3 regions of the Clostridium intestinale genome follow, and region 3 is predicted to be linked to each of the others. Evidence: predicted binding sites of a transcription regulator. Region 3 holds the regulator's gene; each other region holds the start of a gene.

Region 1 (8,514 bases), 1.9 Mb from region 3:
AAGTCTCCCATTAAATTCTTCTTGTCTTCATAATTTCTTAAAGCCGAAGCCAGGTAGAGAACTAAAAATATCTTTCCGAATTCTGATGGTTGAAATCCAAAACCTCCAAATAGCACCCAGTTTTTTGCTCCATATTGTTCTTTACCGATAAGTAAGGCCATAGGCATAAACAGAGCCGTAGCCGCTAAAAAATAGTATCTATATCTATTAAAAGTTTTTAGGTCTGGAAGTAATACTATTATAAGAATATAAGCTGTTATTCCTGCTATAAACCATATAATTTGCTTTATAGCAACTTTTTCATCTAATCTATATAAAACTGCTATTCCTATTACTGCTAAAACAGCTGCAAATATAAGTATAAACTTATCTCCATCTGGATAGTATTTTCTTATAACAAAGTGAGAAAACCCTATAAGTATAATTAATACTCCTCCCATAATTAAAGCTCCTATATCTATAGGATCTTTAAGGAGTGCTAGATTAACGAAAAGTGCTATGGTTAAAAAGTATACTACTGCTAAAAGTTTTCTTTCATCCTTTAAAGTCTTCATTTTTTCACCCCAGTTACATCACTTTAAATACTACTGTACCTATTTTTATTTCATCATTCATCTTTAACTTCATTCTTCCTTGTAGTTTTTGATTATTAATATAAGTTCCGTTAGTACTATCTAAGTCCTCTAAATAAAACTCATTATTTCTCACATATAACTTAGCATGGTTACCTGAAACAAAGGTATCAGATAAAATAATAGAATTATCCTCTTTTCTTCCTATTGTCACAGTATTTCTAACATGTATAAGAGAGCCTTTCTTTAGATTAGAGTTTTGTCCTTCATTAACAACTTCTAACCCATAGGCTAATTTTTCTTTATTAGATGAACCCTTTGTTCTATTTCCGCCTTTTACATCTTTGTACATAATTTTAAGCGCGTAGTAAATAATTATGTATAATACCACAATAAATAAAATTGCAAAGACCACTCCTATCAATTTCTGAAAACTCATGTACTCACCTCAATTATTATTTCATACTCTTATTTATATTGTCTCACTAGTACATTAATGATTATACAACAAAAAAACTACAAATATTGCATTTTTCAGGTAATCTTAAGAAATTCCTATAAAATTATATATTATTTTAGGGTACCCACTAGTCAACTTATGACACCTTATGGATACCCCAACTCAATCAAGTTACACCTGATCTTATTCTAAATATTTTTTAAGATATTTACCAGTGAATGAACTTTCAACCTTAATAATTTCTTCTGGAGTTCCTGTAGCTACTATAGTGCCACCTCCATCTCCACCTTCTGGACCTAAATCTATAATATAATCCGCACATTTAATCATATCTAAATTATGTTCAATTACTACTACAGAATTTCCAGCTTCAACAAGTCTTCTAATTATCTGAGTTAATCTATTAACATCATCTATATGTAAACCTGTTGTTGGTTCATCAAGAATATATAAGGTTTTCCCTGTACTTCTTTTTGAAAGTTCATAGGCTAATTTTATTCTTTGAGCTTCTCCACCAGAAAGTTGTGTTGATGGTTGACCTAATCTTATGTATCCTAGACCTACATCATACAAGGTTTCAAGTTTATTCTTAATTCTTGGTAGATTCTCGAAGAATTTTAATCCTTCTTCCACTGTCATATTTAATATGTCATCTATATTTTTACCTTTATATTTTACATCTAAAGTCTCTCTATTATATCTTTTTCCTTTACAAACCTCGCAAGGTACATAAACATCTGATAAAAATTGCATTTCTATTTTTATAATTCCGTCTCCAGAGCAAGCCTCACATCTTCCACCCTTTACATTAAAAGAAAATCTGCCTGGTTTATACCCCTTCATTTTTGCCTCAGTAGTTTGAGAGAAAAGTTCACGGATTATATCAAAAACTCCAGTATATGTGGCTGGATTAGAACGTGGTGTTCTTCCTATTGGGCTTTGATCTATGTCTATTATCTTATCTATAGCCTCATATCCTGTTATTTCTTTATGTTTACCTGGAACAATATTAGCTCTATTTATAATTTTATATAGTCCTTTATACAAAACTTCATTAACTAGGGTACTTTTTCCTGATCCGGATACACCAGTAACCATCGTTAGTAATCCTAATGGAATTTTTACATTAACATTTTTAAGATTGTTTTCCTTTGCTCCTTTTATAGATAAGAAGTTACCATTTCCTGTTCTTCTCTCACTAGGTAATTCTACTACTTTTTCTTTTCTTAAATATTGGCCTGTTATAGACTCTTTGCAATTCTTAATAACATCTAAAGTTCCAGCAGCTACTATATTTCCACCATGTTCTCCAGCTCCTGGTCCTATATCTACAACAAAATCAGCTTCTTTTATTGTATCATCATCATGTTCAACTACAATAACCGTATTTCCAACATCTCTTAGGTGTTTTAAGGTCTTAATCAGCCTGTCATTATCTCTTTGATGAAGTCCTATACTAGGTTCATCTAGTATATATAAAACTCCCATTAAAGATGATCCTATTTGAGTTGCTAATCTTATTCTTTGTGCTTCTCCTCCTGATAGAGTTCCTGAGTTTCTTGCTAAATCTAAATAATCTAATCCTACATCCTTTAAGAAACTTAGTCTGCTTCTTATTTCTTTTAGAATTTGTTCACTTATTACCTTATTTTTTTCTGATAACTCCAAGGAATTTATATAACTGAGTTCATCATTTACGGATAATCTTGTGAATTCGCTTATATTTTTCTCTCCCACAGTTACAGCTAAAGCTTCTGGCTTAAGCCTATGTCCTTTACACTTAGGACAATGATTATTGCTCATAAACTTTTCTACTTCACCTTTAATAAGGTCAGAGTTAGTATCTCTATATCTTCTTTTAAGATTATTAATTTCTCCCTCAAACGCATGATTGTAGGTTCCTTTAATCCCTTCCTTTGTATAATCTACTGAAACTCTCTCACCCTTAGTTCCATATAATAATAGCTCTACTATGTTTCTTGGAAGATCTTTTATAGGAGTATTCAAATCAAAACCATATTTTTTGCTTAAAGAATTTAACACTGCAAAAGTCCATGCATCTTCCTTAAGTCTTCCATCTCCCCAAGAGGCAATAGCTCCCTCCATTATAGACAATTCCTTATTAGGTATTACTAAATCTTCATCTATTTCCATTAAAGTTCCTAAACCATCACAGTGGTCACATTTTCCAAAGGGAGAGTTAAAAGAAAATAATCTAGGTGCTAATTCATCTATACTTATTCCACAATCAGCACAAGCAAAATTTTCTGAGAACAATACATCTTCTTCTCCAACTTTATTGATTATTACTAAGCCGCCGCTAAGTTTTAATGCCATCTCTAGAGAATCAGTTAACCTTCTCTCTATATCTGACTTTATAACTAATCTATCTATAACAGCTTCTATATTGTGTTTGTTATTCTTTTCTAGCTTTACTTCCTCTTCAGTAATCTCGTATATTTCTCCGTCTATTCTTGCTCTCACAAAGCCATTTTTTCTTATGCTATCTAAAATCTTTTCATGAGTCCCTTTTCTACCTCTAACAAGAGGAGATAATACTTGTATCTTTGTTTTTTCCCCCATTGCCATAACATGATCTACAATCTGATCCACTGTTTGCTGGGTTATCTCTTTTCCGCACTTAGGGCAATGCGGAGTTCCTATTCTAGCATATAACAGTCTTAAATAATCATATATTTCTGTAACTGTACCAACTGTAGAACGTGGATTTTTTGATGTAGTCTTTTGGTCAATTGATATAGCAGGAGAAAGTCCCTCTATGTATTCAACATCTGGTTTATTCATTTGTCCTAAAAATTGCCTAGCGTAAGCTGATAGGGATTCAACATATCTTCTTTGTCCTTCTGCATAAAGAGTATCAAATGCTAAAGAAGACTTCCCCGAGCCTGATAATCCAGTAAACACCACTAGTTTATCCCTTGGAATTTCTAAACTTACGTTCTTTAAATTGTGAACTTTTGCACCTTTAATAATTATCTTATCCTTCATTTAATCCTCCTGTTGATCAATATACTTCTATAAATTCCTATCTAATATTTTTGCCTAAATTCCAGAGTAAATTCAAATTTGTCATACATATTATTGAACATCTGTTCGTATAATTTATATTTTAAATCTTTCAAGTGCATTAGTCAACAATCTATTCTATAGAAATATTTATATATTTCTATATATTGCTGCTCTCTTATTTATTTGATATACTATTTCTCAAAAGTCTTAGAGGTGAGTAAATGAATCAAAGTATTACTAAATTAATAACCAATCTTGAAAAAAATAATATGGCTGGCTACTTTGTAAACAATAATGAAGAGCTATTAAATTTAATATCTGAATTAATAATCAAAGGGTCTTCAGTAGGTTCAGGTGATTCTATAACTTTAGAAGATACAGGTATTTTTAAATTTTTAAGAAATGGCAATTACAGATTTTTAGATAAATTTAATCCATCTTTATCAAAAGAAGAAAAACGTGATTTATATATAAAAAATTTTAATGTTGATACATTTATTACTGGTACAAGTGCTATTACTCTAGCTGGAGAAATTTTCAACATAGATGGTAATGGAAGCCGCGTTGCTCCTATGCTATACGGTCCTAAGCAAGTAATTATTGTGGTTGGTATTAACAAAATAGTTGAAAATCTAGATAGTGCTATCAAAAGAACTCGCCAAATAGCTGCCCCCTTAGATGCAAAACGTTTAGGGAAATCTACTCCCTGTACTAAATTAGATAGATGTATAGACTGTAACCATAAAGATCGCATATGTAATGATTTTGTACTAATAACAGGTCAATTTATAAAAAATAGAATAAAAGTTATAGTAATTAATGAATCTCTAGGTTATTAGGACTTTAAACAATTAAAACTTTATAAAAAGTTATAAAGTTTTAATTGTTTAATTGTTTAACTATATAAAGCTATAACTTTTCCACAAAAAAACTGCTGCAATGCAACAGTTTCTACTTAACCTCTTTTAATCTAAATTTTTGCCATGGTTCAATAAAATCTAATAAAAATTGTTCTTCTGGAACTATTCTCCCCACAACATTAGATTTTCCTGTGTTTTTCATTTCTTTTTTTACTAAATGCAGTTCCCCTGCATAATGTCCATAAAGAGAAGTCTCTATAACTAGATCTCCCTTTTTCATATCTATTGTGTTAAATGGAATAAATTCATGCCCCTTAAACTTAACTCTGCTTTGTGTGCTCCTAATAACATAATCCGAAACATCGCCTCTGTTAAAATGCAATTCTTCTAAAAGAATTTTTCTTTCAACATTAGGTACATCTTTATTTATTTCTACATTAAATGATAAACAATACGGATCTATCTCGCTTAATTGCCTCAATTCCTCTTCTGACGCAAAGCAGTTAGCTATTATTATATCATCAATCAATCCAGTAGCCCATAAATGTTTAGCTTGTGCTACTATACCCATTTCTCTATGAATTTCTAAAGTACATAACCCTTCATTTACTGGCCAAGGACCAAATGTAGCCTCAGTGGAGTTTACAAATGCTGCTGTAGTTATTCCTAATTCTTTATACTGTTTTGAGCACTTTATAAAATGATCATAACTTAATCCTGTATATCTATGTGGATAAAAATTATGACAAGCCATTATGTTATTCATATTAGGTTTATAAGATTGGATATTCTCTATATACTTTGTTCCTGAGCTCATATTTAATTCTATCTTTAATCCTTGGGGATTATAAGTCATTAAGGATTCCTCGTTCCCTGTAAAACCCATGTCTAACCTTACTCCATAGGCTCCTATTTCCTTAAAAAAACTTAGGTCTTCATAACTTATATTTAAGTCTCCAAACACTCTAGGGGATACGTCAGCCATTACCTCCATATTGTATTTGTTTGCATGCTCAATTGTTTTTTTAAATTCTTCAACAATCTTTTCTTTATCTCCCTCAACAGATAAAAGACAAGTAAAAACTCTCTTAAACTTGTATTTCGCAGCTAAATCTATATAAGCTAAATTTTCTTCTAATGTTGCATGTGTAGGATAAATTGAAATTCCTAATTTTCTCATATCTCTATCTCCTTCTATTTTTTATAGGCGGTAATGTTATATTTCCAAGTATAACTCTTTTTCTTGCCCCTGTAGCTCCCAAAACATTTCCGGCCCTTCTATTAACAGTTTCATAAGCTAATAAGGCAAATGCCACTGCCTCTTTTGCATCTGATGATAATCCTAAATCTTCTTGTATTAATACTTTAACATCCTTAAGTTCTTCTTTAAGCATTTTGATCAGGGTTTTATTATAACTTCCCCCTCCACCTAAAATTACTTCGTCTATTTTTAGTTTTGGAAAAATAAATTTTTTATAATTATAAGCTATAGATTTAGCGGTAAACATGGTCATAGTTGCTATTATATCTTCAGCCTTTAAATCCCCATATTTATTTAAAATACAATCTACTAATTGTTTTCCAAACAGCTCTCTTCCAGTAGTTTTAGGTGGTTTCATAGATATATATTCTATACTCATTAGTTCATTAAGTAGGTCTTGCTTTATACTTCCAATGCTTGCAAAATAACCATCTTTATCATATGGTATTCCTTTTAAATTTTTAGTAACTTCATCAATTATCATATTTCCTGGTCCAGTATCAAAAGCATAGACATCTTCTAATTTGCAATATCTCGGTAATACAGTAGCATTCCCTATACCCCCAATATTTTGTAAGATTCTATTTTTATCTCCTCTATAAAGCAGATATTCCGTATATGGAACTAAAGGAGCTCCTTGACCACCAGCCGCCATATCCATAGTTCTAAAATTAGAGATAACTGTGGTTTCTGTTTCATATGCTATAATTGCTGGTTCTCCTATTTGTAGTGTTGATTTTATATGTTCTCCATAAGCTTTTGGAATATGAAAAATAGTCTGACCGTGTGATCCTATAATATCCAGCTTATCAATATCAAAATTTGCTTTTTTGCACAAATTTTTTACAGCATTACTAAATGCATATCCTAATTCAAAATTTAAACTGCATATGAGTTCTACATTAGAACTTTCTTTACTTAAGGCTCTTTTTATTTTTTCTTTTAGTTCTTCTTCCAATGGCTCATTTATAAAATCTATTAGCTTTACTTCTATTTTGCCATCTATTTCTACTATATTTATTAATGCCGAATCAATACCATCTAAAGAAGTTCCTGACATCAGTCCCACTACATAGCTTTCTTTTTTCATGACATAACCTTCTTCACTATTTTTTCTTTTTGTATTTTGGGGTAGTGTTATTATAGATTACTCCTTTTAATTCCTTCTTCTCAATCATTAATCTTGTTGTCTCAAAGAATATTATACAACTCATGCCAAATACAAATCCCGATATTTGTAATACAAATTTAGGTAAATTTTCAAATGCCACTGTAGGAATTATTATTATAAAAGGAGCTATAAAAGCAATATACCATCTATATTTCATCAAATTCCATTTTTTCACTTCAATCATGTATTTTGTGAGTTTTGCAGTTATAGCTACAAAAGCTATTAATAGTAATATATTTAAAAAAGTGTTTATCATAAAAAACACCTCCATTTTTTATTTTTTTAATTCTTTTATTTCTTTACACATTTCTATCATTTGAACTATCAAATTTTGTTCTGAAATTGCTGTCATAAGCTGATCTTGTGCATGAACCATTAACAAGCTCATTTCAACTTTTTCTCCATTTATTTCTGATTGTATAAGCTCCGTTTGAGTCTTATGAGATAACCTTAGTTCTTCTTCACTTTTTTTAATTGAATCCGCTGCCTCATCAAACCTTCCTTCTCTTGCAAATTTTAAAGCATCAAAAGCATGTCCTCTTGCGTCACCACAGTGTAATATTATTTCAAAAATTTTTTCTTCCATTATTTCTCCTCCTAATTTTATTGTTTTGCTATAAAAAATATAACATTATCTATATAACTATATATATAGATAACTATATATAGTGTTTATGCGGATTATAGCCATTTTTATATCTTTAGCTTTAAATTTTCTAAGGAAACTACATATCAAAACATAATCTAAAAAGGGAGCAGTCGCTAATAAATTTTATCTGCTAATGCGACAGCTCCATGATTATTTTATAATTTAACTATACTTGAACAGCTCCGTCAACTTGAGCATTTTCTTCTTTAATAAGTTTAGCTTCATATGATTTAAAGAATGGATAGTATATTGCAACACCTATTAATATATTTATTATTACTAGAACTGGTGCTTTCCAGTCACCACCAGTAGCTAGATATGCTCCTATAGGTGTTGGTAGAGTCCATGGAGCATTAACTACAAATCCTGATATCATTCCCGATTTAACTGCTATATAACTTAATATTGTCATTACAGTTGGTGCTAATATAAATGGTATAGCTAATAATGGATTTAAAACTAATGGTACACCAAATATCAAAGGTTCATTGATATTAAATAGTCCTGGAAT
Region 2 (8,514 bases), 1.4 Mb from region 3:
GATTTTTCATCATCTCCTTTGACAATCATTGTGCTACTCATTATAGAGGCACCCGCTGATGTACCAACCAAAACGCATCCTTCTTGAAATGCCTTGTTAAACTCGTCAAATAAAGGAGTACCTCCAACTAAACTTGTTATTCTAAGTTGGTCTCCTCCTGTGAAAAATATTATGGATGAATCCCTTACTATATTTAAATTATTTTCATCAAAAGAATCTTTTCTATTACTTACATCTAAAACTTTAAGATTTTTTACGCCTAGTTCAGAAAAAACTTTTTTATATTTATCCCATGCCTCTTTAGGATACTCTGTTGCTAAGGTTGCTATTGTTAAAGCTTTAGATTTATTTTTAAGTTCTAATGATACATTTTTTAATATTTCTTTTCTTCCTTCTTTATCTTCAGCTCCTCCTATAATTATTAGTTTTCCATCACAATAGTTATCCAAAAAAATCACCTCAAATCATGCATTTCTATTGTATCCATGAATTTACATAATTATTCATTATTTTATGTCTCAATCTTTAAGTGATTAGATAACATAAAAAGACTTAGCTAAACAGCCAAGTCTTCTTTCATAACATTTTATATTACAGCTCTTCCAGGAATCAGCAACTTACATCCAGGTTTTAAAGTTTCTTTCTCATCCAAGTCATTTAGTTTTACCAAATCCATAACTGTTGTTGAATATTTTTTAGCTAATGACCATAATGTATCTCCAGCTTGTATAACATATATTATTATACTAGCAACTTTTTTTTGAAGTTCATCTTCTACCATTTCTAGCGCAGAAACCCACTTCTTAGAAGCATTATATATTACCTTTCCCACTGTGGAAACTGTAGCTTTTATAGCTATGGTTGCACCTTCTATCGACGCTTGAATATTCTCAATAAAAGCATTAACTATACCTTTCATTTCTTTAAGTGCATTAGCAATATCTAGAGAAGTCTTAAAAGGTATCTCTCCCTTTATCTTAATAACCTCTTTATCCATGCTATCAGTTTTATATATTACTTCTGCTTTTACAATTCCTTCAATTAAAATTTTCCCATCTGTAACCTCATTATTAGTTATTAGTACATTTCCTTTTGTATATATTATACTCACAGGCTCTGGCATATCTTCAGTTAGTGTTATATTATCTTTAACTATAACTTCTCCCATTTCTTGCCCTTGCACTATACCTATCTTTGCCTCATCTGTACTTAATTCTATTTTAGTAGAAGGTGAATATGCATCCTTAATAAAATCTACTTCTTCTTTTTGTACTACTTTTAAATCTACTCTTGTAAGTACATTGAAATCTACATTTCTTGTTTCACCTAAATCATCTTCTCTTATTTGTACATCATTGCTTAGCATATTAAAATCAGCATAAGCAATCATATCAGACGTAACTCCTATAACCTCTTCTTCTCTATTTATATATATATCATCTTCTAAAGTCACTAATTCTCTTCCATCAGCAGCTCTATATAATATATCAACTTTACAAAAACATGAGGTTCCAACTCTATCTTCATAAAGTTTAACGTCTTTTTTATGAATATTTATAGAAGCTTTCAATATTTTTCCTATTTGAGGTTTATCCATACCTACTACCAAAGTTCCTTTACCTGATATCTCAAGTTCTTTTTTTGCAGATATTTTATCAATAGTTTCTTTACTCTTTAATATTTGTACATCTTTTAATCCCGTAACATCTTTTAAAAAATCTAGGTGTGAATTTTTGTAACATTGACTCTTTATCATTAAATTTCCTTCTATAGCTACTTTTCTTTCATTGATTATCTTACCTTCAATATGTTCAATTATACAATTTGCTTCACAGGAAACTCTATGTTCTGAATCTAGCGCTTCAATATAGCTATTAAACCTATCGCTATAAGAAACACTATTTACAACTACCCCATCTTCTTCTCTTGCTAAATATAAAACTAGATATTCTATAGTTCCGTCAATTGAAATTCTATCTCCCATAGATTCTTTGCTATTTATTATAGTCTTTGCATCCACTGAAATAATCTCTTGGACATCCGGATGCGTATCTGGAATTAAAAACTCTCCTCTTAATGGTAATTCATTAGTATCTTCTCTAAGTAATTGCTCATACTCTACACTTTCTCTTATAACATCTATCTGTGACATCATATCCCTCCCATAAAATACAAAATACCTAATACTATTTATACTTTCTTTCCTATAATATATGAATACTTTATAGCGTATTTAAAATAATTATTACGACATATTTAAACATATATTTTATTAATTTTGTCGAAACATATATAATATTAAGTTTTTTTCTCAAAAGTTATTGACATGGTAATTAAAATGTCGTATTATAAAAGAGGTTATTGACCATATAACCTCTCATAAATTCTCAATACCCTTTTATACCATAGTTGAAAGATGGAAACCCACCATCTTTCTTTTTTTATACAATAAAAAAACTTCGATTTTTTTAATCGAAGTTTATCCTGCAAAGTATAATTGAACTGTCTTTGTCAAAACATCTGAATAACTATATGTCACTGTCCTTTGGGTGTCACTTTCTAATCTTACAACGAAAATACTAGGGTATACTCCTTCAAGTACTCCATTATTTACTAGGATCTTTTTTCTTCCACCGTTAGCCCTTAAGGTTACTTTTTCACCTACATGGCCTTCAAGGTCTCTTTTTATGGAAGCTAAGGTTCTATTCTTTTCCAAATTAAACACCCTCTTTCCATTATATATTTTACCTCAAAACCTCATAATTGTCAAATTAAAATTTTAATTTTATCACTATTTACTCCAACTTGTCAATCTAATTTTTAAATTCCAAAAATTTAATCTTATATTTTTTTATAATTTGTTGCTTAACATACAAATAAATTTTAATTTTACACTGGTATTTATTTATAATGTATACAGCAATATTTTAATTCTTAGTATGAGTTCTATAGTAGTATATCCATATAATTAATTATTATTTATATTTAGTAAATATTATTGATTTATCTATTTGAAACTTTTATTTATAAAAAATAAGAACTTCGATTTTTAAATCGAAGTTTATCCTCCAAAATACAATTGGACGGTTTTTGTTAATATATCGGAATAACTATATGTCACAGTCCTTTGTGCTCCAGTTTCTAGTCTAACGACAAAGATACTTGGATATACTCCTTCAAGTACTCCACTATCAACAAAAATTTTCTTTCTCCCTCCGTTAGCTTTTAATGTAACTTTTTCTCCAATGTGTGCTTCTAGATATTTCTTTATAGACGCAATCGTCGTATTTTTCTCCAACACTCACATCCTCCTTGTATTTTATTACTAGCAAAATTACTTTTAAATATTTCTAATATTATACATAGGGTGATTTAGGATATCCTTCTCTGTATTTACCTCTTGTCTGTAATCCTCCTATCCCCTTTATACCGGTTATAGTGTTTTCTATTACGTCAGTAATAGAAACTACCTTATCTATTCTTGTATAAGCTATTTTTTCGCATACAAATACAGGATCCAAGCAATGAATCAATACTCGACTTGGTGAAGATGCAAAATTTGCTCCTGCATCTAATATACTTTCATAACAAGATTGGCAAGCACCTGCAAAAATCACTAATTCATCATAACTAGTATTAAAATTTCTAAGTGCCTTTACTGATTCAATATAGTATTTAGAATTCCTGTAGTTATTTAAATCTAAATAATCTTTTGAATTTTTTAATACACCATCATGCCCAGTTAATACCACTATATCTGGCTTTATTTCTTTCACCAGTTCTACTACCTGTATAGGCTGTTCTTTTTCAACTATCGCTTTTCCTACAGCATCAAGATTTAACTGTTTATATACTTTTAAACAATTTTCCATGTAAACACTATCCCCATCTATGTGCAGAACTTTTCCAGGCCTCCCAAACATCAACTCTTTTTCTTGTATGATTTTGGGAGACTTTGTAATTCTATAAGCGCCATCTCTGGAAGTTATAGCCTTTTTTATTGCTTGATTGACTCTAGCATTAAGTATCTTGTCTTTCTCTCCTTGAAACTCGTCATTTACATGTTCTAAATCATCGATAGATGCGTCAGCTATAATTCTTATATTTATGCCTTTTAAAACATAAACTACTCCGTCCTCATTTTCTTTTATATCAATTATTTTAAAAGTAATATCTTTTCCATATGACTTCCTAACTACAATATCACCTATTCCCATATTTATCTCCTCATAAATACTGATATATACTATAATATGCCGAAACCCATATTGTGTGCCTTATAATACAAAAGAATAGAGTAAGAGGTTTAGCTCTTACTCTTTGATAAATTATTCTTTTAAATTATATGCTTCTTTAAATTCATCAATAAATTTTAAATAATCATCTTTCTCTTTACCCAATGACTCTAGTTTATTACCAAAAGTAACTTGTCCCCAATTAACCTCATTATAATAATAACGATTAGCTAATCTCCAATATCTTTGAGGAAATAATAGAAATGCATATATAATACTATATTCCTCTTCTTTAATCTTAGAAATAGAATCATACGCCTTAAGTATTTCCTTAGCATAATCCACATTCCACCCAACTCTCTTTAGTACCTTTATCATAAAATTGGATATATCATATGATCTTACTTCTCTTTTACAATAATCAAAATCAATTATATTCACATTATTATCTTTGTCTAAAATTATATTGTGATAAGTATAGTCATGATGGCAAAAACTCTTTTCCTGTTCTGTAATATTACATATCTCTAAATAATTAGAATTCTTCAATACTGAAAGCGCTCTTTTACCTAATTCTTTATAAAATTCTACAGTTTTAATATAATTTAAATCGAAAGTTCCTTTGTTACTTTTTTTCCTAGCCATGTCTCTCATTTTATCTAATGCCCTTATCCTTTTTTCCATAAGATTAGGCCATCTTCCTAAATCAGTTTTTAATTTACTGTTTTCTGGAGGATCATACCCCTTACTGATTTCATGTAGTCTTGCCAATTCTTTTGCTGCGATTATAACCTCATCTAATTTATGAAAATCACATTCCTTTCCCTCTATCCACTCAGATAAAGTATATATATCTTCATTAACTAGTGCATAAGGTTCTCCGTCAATATTCAAAAAATATCTATCTACATTTTGATAACCTTTATTAATAATATATTCCTTTGCACCATATACAAATAAAAGTTTTTGAATTCCATAATTAATTTTTTTTAAGCACCTTTCACCTTTATCTGTTTTTAGATGGTATATCCCTTTATTGGGTTTAATGCTTTCTATCCTTATACCAAACTGTCTTTCAATTTCTGATTCCCTCATCATAGTTAATCACCCCCTAAATATTTATATGTGCTATCGCTAACAATTATTAACAATTATCAAAAGAAGTTAATATAATAAATTATAACTACTGCGAAAGGATTTAATAATGCATATTGGTATAGATGGTAGAGCTGCTAAATGGTATAGAGGTACTGGAATCGGCACATACACCTATCAACTAATATATAACCTAAATTTAGTTGACAAGATCAATGATTATTCACTCTTTCTTCCTAATAACTCAAATTTAGATAACCTTAATAGCAACTTTAAATTTATCAATACAGTTCATGATACCCAAGAAAACTTTTGGGAAGAGGTCTCTCTACCAAATATCCTTAAAGATGAAAATTTAGATATTTATCATGTCCCTCAAAATGGAGTAGGTTTACCAAATAATTTAGACAGTTCCTCAATAATTACTCTTCATGATATAATCCCTCTTAGAATGCCTGAAACAGTAAGTGATAGGTATCTAAAGATATTTAATAATGATATGAAAAAAATCATTGATGGAGTACAAGGAATTATTACTGTGTCTAACTTCTCAAAAGATGATATTTCTAAAGAATTTAATTACCCTAAAGATAAGATTTTTGTAACCCATTTAGCAGCTGAAAATATATATAAACCTATGGATAAAATTAAATGTAAAAAATTCTTAAGATTAAATTATTTAATAGATAGTAATTTCATATTATATGTGGGTGGTTTTAGCCCTAGAAAAAATATAACTGGTCTCATTGAAGCATTCTCATTACTAAAAGGCATATATACCCAAGATTTAAAACTTGTTATTGTTGGTAAACAAGGTATTTCTTACGAGAAATACAAAAATAGAGCCCTTGAACTTGGAATTGAAGATCAAGTTATCTTTCCTGGTTTTATCACACTAGAACATATGCCTGTTTTTTATAACGCTTGTGAGACTCTAGTTTATCCTTCATTTTATGAAGGCTTTGGATTACCTCCACTTGAAGCAATGGCCTGTGGTACCCCTGTTATAGCCTCTAACTGCACTTCTATCCCTGAGATATTAGGAAACTCTGCACTTTTAATTAATCCTAAAGATGTATATGAGATTATGAATGCTATGTATAGCATATTAACAAATATAGATTTAAAGATAAAACTTACAGTTGAAGGCATTGAAAGAAACAAAATATATAATTGGAATAAAACTGCCTTAGACACACTATCTGCTTATAAATTTATAAATAAAATAAGATAATTGTAAAAAGTGCATTATATATATCTTAATGTCATATATAATAAGAGTTTAAGACTAAACTTTAAAAGCTCCAATCCATGAAATTATTATGGATTGGAGCTTCTTTAGCACCTAATAAACACTATATATTATAATCCCCCTTTACTTAGAACATATGTTTGCTATATAATATACTTAGCTTAATTTTTAGGAGTGATTTTTATGGATTTAATTAACAAACTTCGTATTTTATCTGATAGTGCTAAATATGATGTTTCATGTTCATCATCTGGATCTAGTAGGTCTAGTAAGAAAAATTATTTAGGAGATACCTCGAGTAGCGGAATTTGCCATAGCTTTACCCCTGATGGACGTTGTATATCCTTATTAAAAATCCTGTTAACTAATTATTGTGTCTATGATTGTGCTTATTGTCAAAATAGAATCTCTAATGACTGTGAAAGAGCAGCTTTTACTCCTGAAGAAATATGTGATTTAACTATTAATTTTTATAAAAGAAATTACATAGAGGGTTTATTTTTAAGTTCAGGAATTTTAAAAAGTCCTAATTATACAATGGAACTGCTATTAAAAACTTTAAAATTATTACGTCAAGTTCATAAGTTTAATGGTTATATACATGTTAAGGCTATTCCCGGCTGTGATGAAGTATTAATTAAAGAATTAGGCAAATATGCAGATAGAATGAGCGTTAATATAGAACTTCCATCAGCTTCTTCATTAAGGCTTTTAGCTCCTCAAAAATCAAAAATCGACATACTTTCTCCTATGAAAACAATAGCTAAAGAAATAAATGAATTTAATTATAATAAACGAGTTTTTTCTCATTCTCCCACCTTTGTCCCTGGCGGTCAAAGCACCCAATTAATAGTGGGAGCAACTAACGAACATGATAAGGATATTCTTACTTTAAGCGAAAATTTATATAAAAACTATAAATTGAAGAGGGTCTATTATTCAGCTTACATACCAATTGTAAAAAACAATAAACTTCTCCCTTCAATATCAGTACCTCCGCTAATTAGAGAGCACAGACTATATCAAAGTGATTGGTTACTCCGTTATTATGGTTTTACAGCCTCTGAGCTGCTTAACGAAAAAAATCCTAGTCTTAATTTAAAACTTGATCCAAAAAGTTTTTGGGCGCTAAATAACATTGATTTATTTCCTATAGAAGTTAATAAAGCCCCCTATGAAACTTTACTTAGAATTCCTGGTATAGGACTAAAATCAGCTAAAAGAATAGTGATTTCTAGAAGAGTTCACTCGTTATCCTATGAAGATTTAAAGAGCCTAGGAGTTGTACTAAAACGAGCACAATATTTTATATTATGTAAGGGTAAGTACTTAGGTGACACCTATTTTGACCCTCTTCTAATCGAAAATAAACTAATTGATAAAAAAATTAAAGTTTATAATAATTCAGAAGACTATACTCAACTAAGTTTTTTCTCTCAATTATCATTAAATAAACCAGAAGATAGAATTACCAGTATAAGTGGTAATCTATAGATAGGAGTTTTATGATTGTACTAATACATGACGGAAGTTTTAATGGTTTTTTAACTTGCATATATGAATGTTACTATTCATACAAAAATACTTCTTTAATATTTTCTAAACATTCATTTGAAGAAAATTTATTATACGAAAAAAAATATATAGCTACAGATAATGTAAAAGCAAATAAGGTATATACCTCTCTACTAAAAAATACTGGAGAAGAGGTTGTAGAGAATATTTACTATGCTTATTTATCCGATACCAAAGACTGTTTCTCATTAGCTTTTAAATATATAAAACTAGCTTTTAAATTAGGTTCTTTAATTGACCATCACATTTATGATAGTAGGGTTAAAAACATATTAGCTCTTAGAAATAAGGTTTTGAAGGAAACTCATATGTTTGAAGGCTTTGTTAGATTTTCTTTGATTAACGACCAAATGTTAT
Region 3 (8,514 bases):
AACTGATTTATATAGCACACCATTAAATTCAAGATACGCATCTAAAGAGATGAGTTTTTTATTCTCAGATGATATGAAGTTTACTACATGGAGAAAACTTTGGGTTGCCTTAGCTGAATGTGAGAAAGAATTAGGGCTAAATATAACTGAAGAACAAGTTAACGAATTAAAGGCTAATATATATAATATAAACTATGAGGAAGCTATAAAAAGAGAAAAAGAAGTGAGACATGACGTTATGAGTCATGTATATGCATATGGACTGCAATGTCCTTCTGCTAAAGGAATAATACATTTAGGGGCTACATCATGTTATGTAGGCGATAATACTGATGTTATAATAATGAAGGAAGCTTTATTATTAATAAAGAAAAAGATTGTAAGTGTTTTAGCACTGCTTAAAGAATTTTCTTTAAAATATAAAAATATGCCTACACTAGGATTTACACATTTTCAACCTGCTCAGTTAACTACAGTAGGGAAAAGAGCTACTTTATGGATGCAGGATTTGGTTATGGATGTTGAAAATATAGATCATGTATTAAGTACATTGAAGCTTAGAGGAGTTAAAGGTACAACTGGAACTCAAGCTAGCTTTATGACTCTTTTTGAGGGTGATGAAAGTAAAGTTAAAGCTTTAGATGTTATGGTAGCTAAAAGAATGGGTTTTGAGAAAAGTTATGGAGTAACAGGTCAAACTTACCCAAGAAAATTAGACTCTATAGTTTTAAATACATTATCAGAAGTTGCGCAAAGTGCATATAAATTCTCTAATGATTTAAGACTTTTACAAAGCATGAAGGAAGTAGAGGAACCATTTGAAAAAAATCAAATAGGATCATCAGCTATGGCTTATAAAAGAAATCCTATGAGATCGGAAAGAATAGGAGCTTTAGCAAGGTATGTAATAGTAGATTCACTAAATCCAGCAGTTACTGCAGCTACTCAATGGTTTGAAAGAACATTAGATGACTCTGCAAATAAAAGAATAGCAGTAACAGAAGCGTTTTTAGCTTTAGATGGAGTATTAAATCTATATATGAATATATCTGAAGGTATGGTGGTTTATGAGAAGGTAATAGCGGCTCATGTAAATAATGAATTACCTTTTATGGCGACTGAAAACATAATGATGGAAGCTGTTAAAAAAGGTGGAGATAGACAAGAATTACATGAAAAGATAAGAGGTTATTCTATGGAAGCTTCTCAAAGAGTAAAAGGAGAAGGGTTAAATAATGATTTAATAGATAGAATAATAGCTGATGGTGGATTTGGGTTAACTGAAAATGAAATTAGAGATATAATAGATCCTAATAAGTTTATAGGAAGATCTCCAAGTCAAGTAGAAGAGTTTATAGAAGAGTACATAAATCCTATATTAGAAAACAATTCTGAAGCACTTAATTTAAAAGCTGAAATAAATGTTTAGATGAAGATGAAGTAGAGGAGAAGACTGTTAATTAGTCTTCTCCTTATTTTTTTCTTTTAAGGTTTTAATTTCTGATTTTAATTTCTCGATTTCATTATCTTTTTCGCTTAATGAGAACTTTAATTCGGTGGAAATCTTTAAATTATAATACTTTTCTAAGCTTTCTTTAAGTTCATCAGCTGTAAGTTTTTTTTCTCTTTGAAATTCATCTTTCATTTTAGATATTTCGTCTTTGTTAGTGGTTTTTATAGTAGTAATTTCATCTTTTGCTTGTATTAAAGATGATTGTAAAAACTCTAATTTGCTTTCTATAGAGTTTATATATAGATTCTTTTCTATAATAGTGTTGTTTGATAAGTTTATCTTTTCCTGAAGATCTTTATTTAAAATTTCATATTCTTTTGCTTTGAGATTTTCTTCTTCTAGCTCTTTTATTTTAAAAGATAAAGATTCGTTATCTTTTGTTATTTTATTTATCAGAAATTTATTCTGAGCTTGCATTTCATCATAAACTTTTAATGAAGTCTCTTTTTTATTTAATGATTCTTTAAGTTCTGAAATTTGTTCTTGTAATTTTTCATTTTTATCTTTAATATTTTTTATCTCTTTATTTAATGAAATTATTATATTGCTTTTTTCCTCTAAGTCTTTATTAAATTCTGTTTTAAATCTTTCTTCTTCGGTTAAATTAATCTCTAAAGAAGTTAAATACAAATTTTGTATTCTAGAAATGTATTCTTCAAAAATTTCAATTTCTTTTTTTCTATCCTTAAAGATTTCTTTTGCTTCCTTTAGTTCAAATACATGTAATAAGTTTGCTAAACATTGTTCTTGTGTCATTCCATGTGTTTCAGCTGTTTCTCTAAATGATTTTGTAGTTTCTTCTGATAACCTAAACGTTGTCGCCTTTATTTCTCCCATAATACGCCTCCTGTAATACATATGAATACATTGTAATATATATGTATTACAAAAATCAAGTTTAATTAAAGAAATTGATTTGAAAATTCGATTAAACGTAAAAAATCACTATGATTTTAAGTTGAAAATATATTTGCGCAAAGATAATGTCGCTAAATGCTTATTTAGCGACGTGTTTTAGTTGAAAAAAGAGCGAAAAAGGTATAAAATACTAATTATTAAGGTGACAAAGGAGAAAATTTAATGAAATATGATATAAATATAGCTTACGATGAGAAAATTCCTGAATTATTAGCTGATTTTTTAAATTATCTAAGTACAATCAGAGGGAAATCCCCTAATACTATTGATGGCTACAGAATTGACATTATGATGTTTTTTAGATTTATAGCAATATATAAAGGTAAAGCTCATAAGAATACTGAATTTAATGAGATTGATTTAAGTTTTATAGATGAGGCTTTTATAAATAGTATAAAGCTTTCGGATTTATATGCATTTGTTTCATTTGCAGAAAAACAACGAGAAAACGGAACTTATGCTAGAGCTAGGAAAGTGGCCGCTTTAAAGTCTTTTTTTAATTTTTTATCAGGAAAACAAGGAATAGTTAGAAATAATCCAGCTAAAGAGTTAGAATCTCCAAAACTTAATAAGCGCCACCCTGTTTATTTAACTTTGGATGAGTCTATTAAGCTTTTAAACTCTATGGATAGAAGTTATAAATTTTATGCTAGAGATTATTGCATGATAACTATATTTTTAAATTGTGGAGTGCGTGTTTCAGAGCTTTGTGGTATAAATATATCTAAAATTAAGGGAGATATATTAACTATTATAGGAAAAGGTAATAAGGAGAGAACAGTTTATTTAAACGAAGCTTGCATTAAAGCTTTAGATTCTTATATGATAGAAAGAAAAAAAACAAAAAATATATCCGAAAACGACAATGATGCTCTCTTTATAAGTTCAAAGGGAACGAGAATAAATAAAAGAAGCGTCGAAAGAATAGTAAAGAAATATACGATAGAAGCTGGATTAACTGAGCAAAAATACACTCCTCATAAATTACGCCACACTGCTGCTACTCTCATGTATAAGCATGGAAATGTAGATATAAGAAGCCTTCAAAGCATTTTAGGTCATGATAGCATATCTACAACACAGATATATACTCATGTTGATGATGAGGTCTTAAGAGAAGCTGTAAAACAAAATCCTTTATCAAAGTTATAAACATCTGATTTGTAGAAGTTTTTTCTTTTTATAAACTTCATTAGGCTCAGTATTAATAAGAAACTTGTTTAAATGATTTATAAGCAGTTAACCAGTTAACCATTTAACCAGAAAACTGGTTAACTTCTTAAACAGTTTTCTGGTTAAATGAAAAATCAAATAAAAAAGGATAAAGAGATTTTTTTTAAAATCTCTTTATCCTAATTAATCCTGGGTAAATCTCCTCTGAGTTTTCTTCTAATGCAATATCATCATCTAAAATATTTTGAACATCATCTATATATTCGATGTGATCCCATGCATCTTCGTACTCTTCTTCCTCAAAAAAGTTGGATTCATCAAAAACTTCTACACTATCTTCTTGATCATCTATTTCTTCTTCAAGAGTAAGGGATTCACTTGCTTTTATTGAAGTTTCTTCAGATACTTTAGCTATTTCTTCGATTTTAATAGCCCTGATGTCTACTCCCTCAGCTTCTAAACATTTTCCGCAATTATCACAGATTTTATTTGAATCATATATACAATTATCGTCATCTACAAATTCAGAATCATTAAAAACATTGGTCTTATCCATTATAATTCTCCTTTTATTTTATTACAAACAAGATTATATCAAATTAGTATAAACTAATCAAATTAACTTATGGGAACATAGGTTTGAATATTTGAAATACGTATGTTATAATAGGAATCAGTTAGAGAGGTGTTAATAATGACAAGGGATAAACAATCAGAAATATATAAATTTCTTAAAACTTATACTGAAAACAAAGGATACCCACCGTCTGTAAGAGAAATATGTGAGGCTGTAGATTTAAAGTCAACCTCAACTGTTCATGGTCATCTTAAGAGACTTGAGAAAAAGGGTTTTATTAAAAGGGATCCTACTAAGCCAAGAGCTTTAGAAATAGTTGAATTAAATGCAGCGAAAAGAGAAATGCTTAACATACCTATAGTTGGTAAGGTTACTGCTGGAACTCCTATATTAGCTACACAAAATATAGAGGATTCATTTCCTATACCTATTGAATATATAAAACATGATAGAGAATTATTTATGCTTAAGGTTTCTGGTGAAAGTATGATTGATGCTGGAATTAATGATGGTGATTTAGCTATTATTGAACAATGCACTACTGCTTTAAACGGAGAGATAATAGTTGCTTTAATAGAAAATGAAGCTACTATTAAGAGATTTTTTAAGGAAAAAGATCATATAAGACTTCAACCAGAAAATAAAACTATGGAGCCTATTATAGTTGATGACTGTGCTATATTAGGTAAACTTGTAGGATTATTTAGAGCATATTAAAAAACTGGCGTTAAGCCAGTTTTTTATATTATGCAAATTATAGATTACTGTATATTTAATACCTTTGATAAAGCTATAAGTATACCTATTTTAGCGTGATCAAAGGTTAAACCACCTTGAAGGTATGCTATGTATGGTTCTCTAATTGGTGCATCAGCAGATAATTCTATACTTGATCCTTGAATAAAGGCACCAGCTGCCATTATAACTTGATCATTATATCCTGGCATATCCCATGGCTCACACTCTAAAAATGAATCTATAGGAGAGCCTTTTTGTATTCCCTTACAGAAAGCAATAAGCTTCTCTTTGTTTCCAAACTTTATAGCTTGAATTATATCACTTCTTTTGTCGTTAAACTTAGGAAGCACTTCAAATCCAGCAAGTTCGAATATTCTTGAACAGAAAATAGCTCCTTTTAGTGCTTCAATTGCTATATGTGGGGCTAAAAACAATCCTTGGTACAAGCTTCTCATTACGCCAAAAGTTGAACCACACTCCCCTCCTATTCCAGGAACAGTTAGTCTGTAGGCAGCTTGAGTAACATACTCTTCTCTACCTGCTATATACCCTCCTGTTGGAGCGATTCCACCACCTATATTTTTGATTAATGAACCTGCTATTAAATCTGCACCTACTTCTGTAGGCTCTTTAGTATCTATAAATTCTCCATAGCAGTTATCAACAAAAACAATTACTTCATTTTTTATGCTTTTAATAAAGTGTATAGCTTTTTCTAAGGCGTCTAAACTAAAAGAATTTCTCCAACCATAACCTGTACTTCTTTGTAAGTGTACTAATTTTATAGAAGAATCTTCTTTTAATATTTTTTCTATCTCATCGTAATTAAAATCCCCTGATTCAGTTAAATCAATTTGTTTATAATTTACTCCATATTCTTTTAAAGAACCTATCTTTTTGCCTTCATCAAGACCTATTATATTATGTAGTGTATCATATGGTGTTCCTGTTACGGCAAGCATAGTGTCATTTGGACGAAGATTACCGAACAAGGCTGTACCTATTGCATGAGTTCCATTTACAAAGTGTGGTCTTACTAGAGCGCTTTCTGCCTTAAATATGTGTGCATATACCTTATCTAGAGCATCTCTACCAATGTCTCCATAACCATAACCAGAAGAATTGGTAAAATGAGAGTCGCTTATTCTTTCTTCTTGAAGAGCTTTTAAGACTTTAATTTGGTTATACTCTCTTATCTCATCATAGATTTTAAATTGATCTTGAATATCCACTATTGTTTTATTATATAGATTTATAGTTTCTTCACTTATATTATATTGACTCTTTATATATTCTATTGTTAAATCTAACATTTATATCCTCCGTTTTTTAAATACTTCATCAAATAAAAGCTCTCTATGCACTGCATAGAGAGTATATATTATACATTCTCGTTATTAAATAAAATTATTTTTGCAGGGTTTATAGTTGAAATGGCATGCTTATATATCATCATCTGCTTTCCATCACAATCTAAAATTACAGTAAATGCATCAAAACCTTTAACGTATCCTTTTAATTGAAAGCCATTTGTAAGGTATACAATTACAGCTATTTTATTTTTTCTTGCGCCATTTAAGAAGATATCTTGCAAGTTATTATTTTGCTTATTCATATAAACTCATCCTCCATATTTCCATAAGAAATTAATTCTATTATACTCTTAAGATTGTATTATGTCACCAGTTATTTTGTTAACAATATCTATATCACCATCAAAAGTATCCTTGTCTATAAATATAGATCTAGGATCTTTTCTAAACCAAGTAAGCTGTCTTTTAGCATAGTTTCTACTTCCTTGCTTAATTGATTCTATAGCAAATTCTAAAGAGGTTTTGTCATTAAGGTAATCTAGAAGCTCTTTATATCCAATACCCTTCATTGACTGCATATCACTTGTTAATCCCATGTTTTTTAGAGTTTTAACTTCATCAAGAAGACCTTTTGACATCATAAGATCTACTCTATAATTTATTCTTTCATAAAGATTAGATCTATCCATATTCAAAACATAATAATATAAATCATAATCACAGTTATATATACTTTCTCCTAGATTGTAAGATGAAAATGGTTTTCCTGTTAAATGATACACTTCTAAAGCGCGGATTACCCTCTTTACATTATTATAGTGAATCTGCTCGGAGGATACTTGATCTACTTCTTTAAGCATATTATGTATAAATTCATTTCCATGCTCTTCTGATAGCTTAAGTAGCTGTGCTCTATACTTATCATCTTTTTCACTTTCAGTAAAAGTCATATCACAAATTATAGAATTTATATATAATCCAGTACCACCAACTATTATAGGTAACTTTCCTCTAGAATAGATGTCTTCCATAATCTTTAGACACATATCTTTAAAATCCGAAACTGAAAATTCTTCTCTTGGATCAAGAAAGTCTATTAAATAGTGAGGAATATCACACATTTCTTCTCTTGAAATTTTAGCTGAACCTATATCCATATGTTTATAGATTTGCATGGAATCAGCTGAAATGATCTCTCCATTTAATTCTTTTGCAAGTTTAACAGCTATATCGCTTTTCCCAACTGCTGTAGGACCACCTATAACTAATAATTTCTTTTTGTTTGTTTTATTCATTTTAGGTAACTCTCCTAAATCTTTTTTCTAGTTCATAGTTAGATATTTTTATTATTGTAGGTCTTCCATGAGGGCAATGATAAGGGTCTTTCATAAATCTCATAAGATTTATAAGTTCTTTCATTTCTTCTAAGGTTAACTCATTATTAGCCTTTACAGCAGACTTACAAGATAAGGTTGCTATTTTATTATATTTTACTTCTAAGGTAGTGCCACTTCCTAAGGCTTTAAGGTTATCTAGAATACTTAAAAATAGGCCTTTAGGATCTAGTTTACCTAAAAAGTACGGAACCTCTTTTATAGCAATGGTATTTACACCAAAGGGTTCGCAGGTGAATCCAGCATCCTCAAAAACTTTTAAATTATCTTCATAATAAACATAATCATCTAAAGTAAGCTGAATTACAGATGGAATTAATAGAGGCTGAATCTCTACTTCCTTATTCTTTATAGAATCATAATACTTTTCAAAGAGATACTTCTCATGAGCTGCATGTTGGTCTACAATGTATAGATTTTCGTTATATTCACATAGTATATAGGTTTTGTTATATTGACCTATAACCCTATACGGTGGCAGCTTAGGTTCAGGTGTTGTACTGTCATAGTTGTTAGATTCTGTAGAGATAGGTGCAGAGTGAGTACTAATTTCATAGGATTCAGTAATCTCTTTTATCTCTGGTTTTGAACTTTTAAGATCTACAGGTAATTCAACTGATTTTTGCTCTGTATAAGTTTCAGCAGAGTATTCAGGATATATAGGCTTAGTAACAACCTCTGGAACTATTTTAGGAATAGTTTCACTAAAAGAAGAGGTATCTTCAAAGTGTACATTTTCATATATTTCTTCTTTTGAAACTTCATCATCCATAAAAGAAGCTTTTACATTTTCTTTTAAAGCATTATGAACTGCATCAAAAACTACCTTGTATAGAATTCTCTCATCTTTAAATTTAATCTCTGCTTTGGTTGGATGTATATTTACAT

The links. The regulator LexA, encoded in region 3, represses DNA repair genes until DNA is damaged. The targets are predictions, from matches to a motif close to CNAACANNTGTTNG.
Region 1: the regulator LexA is predicted to act here: its motif matches at 4,136-4,149, upstream of uvrA (excinuclease ABC subunit UvrA).
Region 2: the regulator LexA is predicted to act here: its motif matches at 6,712-6,725, upstream of P8F83_RS14445 (putative DNA modification/repair radical SAM protein).

What each region holds. Positions count from the first base shown of each region.
Region 1 is NZ_CP121166.1:4,188,968-4,197,481, reverse strand. It holds gene P8F83_RS21300 (FtsW/RodA/SpoVE family cell cycle protein) at 1-554, opposite strand, end outside; gene P8F83_RS21295 (FHA domain-containing protein) at 568-1,011, opposite strand; gene uvrA (excinuclease ABC subunit UvrA) at 1,216-4,041, opposite strand; gene P8F83_RS21285 (lactate utilization protein) at 4,284-4,901, shown strand; gene P8F83_RS21280 (DUF871 domain-containing protein) at 5,014-6,102, opposite strand; gene anmK (anhydro-N-acetylmuramic acid kinase AnmK) at 6,107-7,273, opposite strand; gene P8F83_RS21270 (hypothetical protein) at 7,290-7,610, opposite strand; gene P8F83_RS21265 (PTS lactose/cellobiose transporter subunit IIA) at 7,629-7,940, opposite strand; gene P8F83_RS21260 (PTS sugar transporter subunit IIC) at 8,170-8,514, opposite strand, start outside.
Region 2 is NZ_CP121166.1:2,816,216-2,824,729, forward strand. It holds gene P8F83_RS14410 (cyanophycinase) at 1-449, opposite strand, end outside; gene P8F83_RS14415 (DUF3794 and LysM peptidoglycan-binding domain-containing protein) at 587-2,152, opposite strand; gene P8F83_RS14420 (Veg family protein) at 2,480-2,716, opposite strand; gene P8F83_RS14425 (Veg family protein) at 3,062-3,298, opposite strand; gene yabG (sporulation peptidase YabG) at 3,357-4,217, opposite strand; gene P8F83_RS14435 (CotS family spore coat protein) at 4,329-5,333, opposite strand; gene P8F83_RS14440 (glycosyltransferase family 4 protein) at 5,440-6,564, shown strand; gene P8F83_RS14445 (putative DNA modification/repair radical SAM protein) at 6,766-8,076, shown strand; gene P8F83_RS14450 (TIGR03915 family putative DNA repair protein) at 8,088-8,514, shown strand, end outside.
Region 3 is NZ_CP121166.1:1,402,952-1,411,465, reverse strand. It holds gene purB (adenylosuccinate lyase) at 1-1,429, shown strand, start outside; gene P8F83_RS07315 (coiled-coil domain-containing protein) at 1,457-2,350, opposite strand; gene P8F83_RS07310 (tyrosine recombinase XerC) at 2,594-3,583, shown strand; gene P8F83_RS07305 (hypothetical protein) at 3,768-4,160, opposite strand; gene lexA (transcriptional repressor LexA) at 4,299-4,898, shown strand; gene P8F83_RS07295 (methionine gamma-lyase family protein) at 4,943-6,232, opposite strand; gene hfq (RNA chaperone Hfq) at 6,301-6,534, opposite strand; gene miaA (tRNA (adenosine(37)-N6)-dimethylallyltransferase MiaA) at 6,583-7,527, opposite strand; gene mutL (DNA mismatch repair endonuclease MutL) at 7,529-8,514, opposite strand, start outside.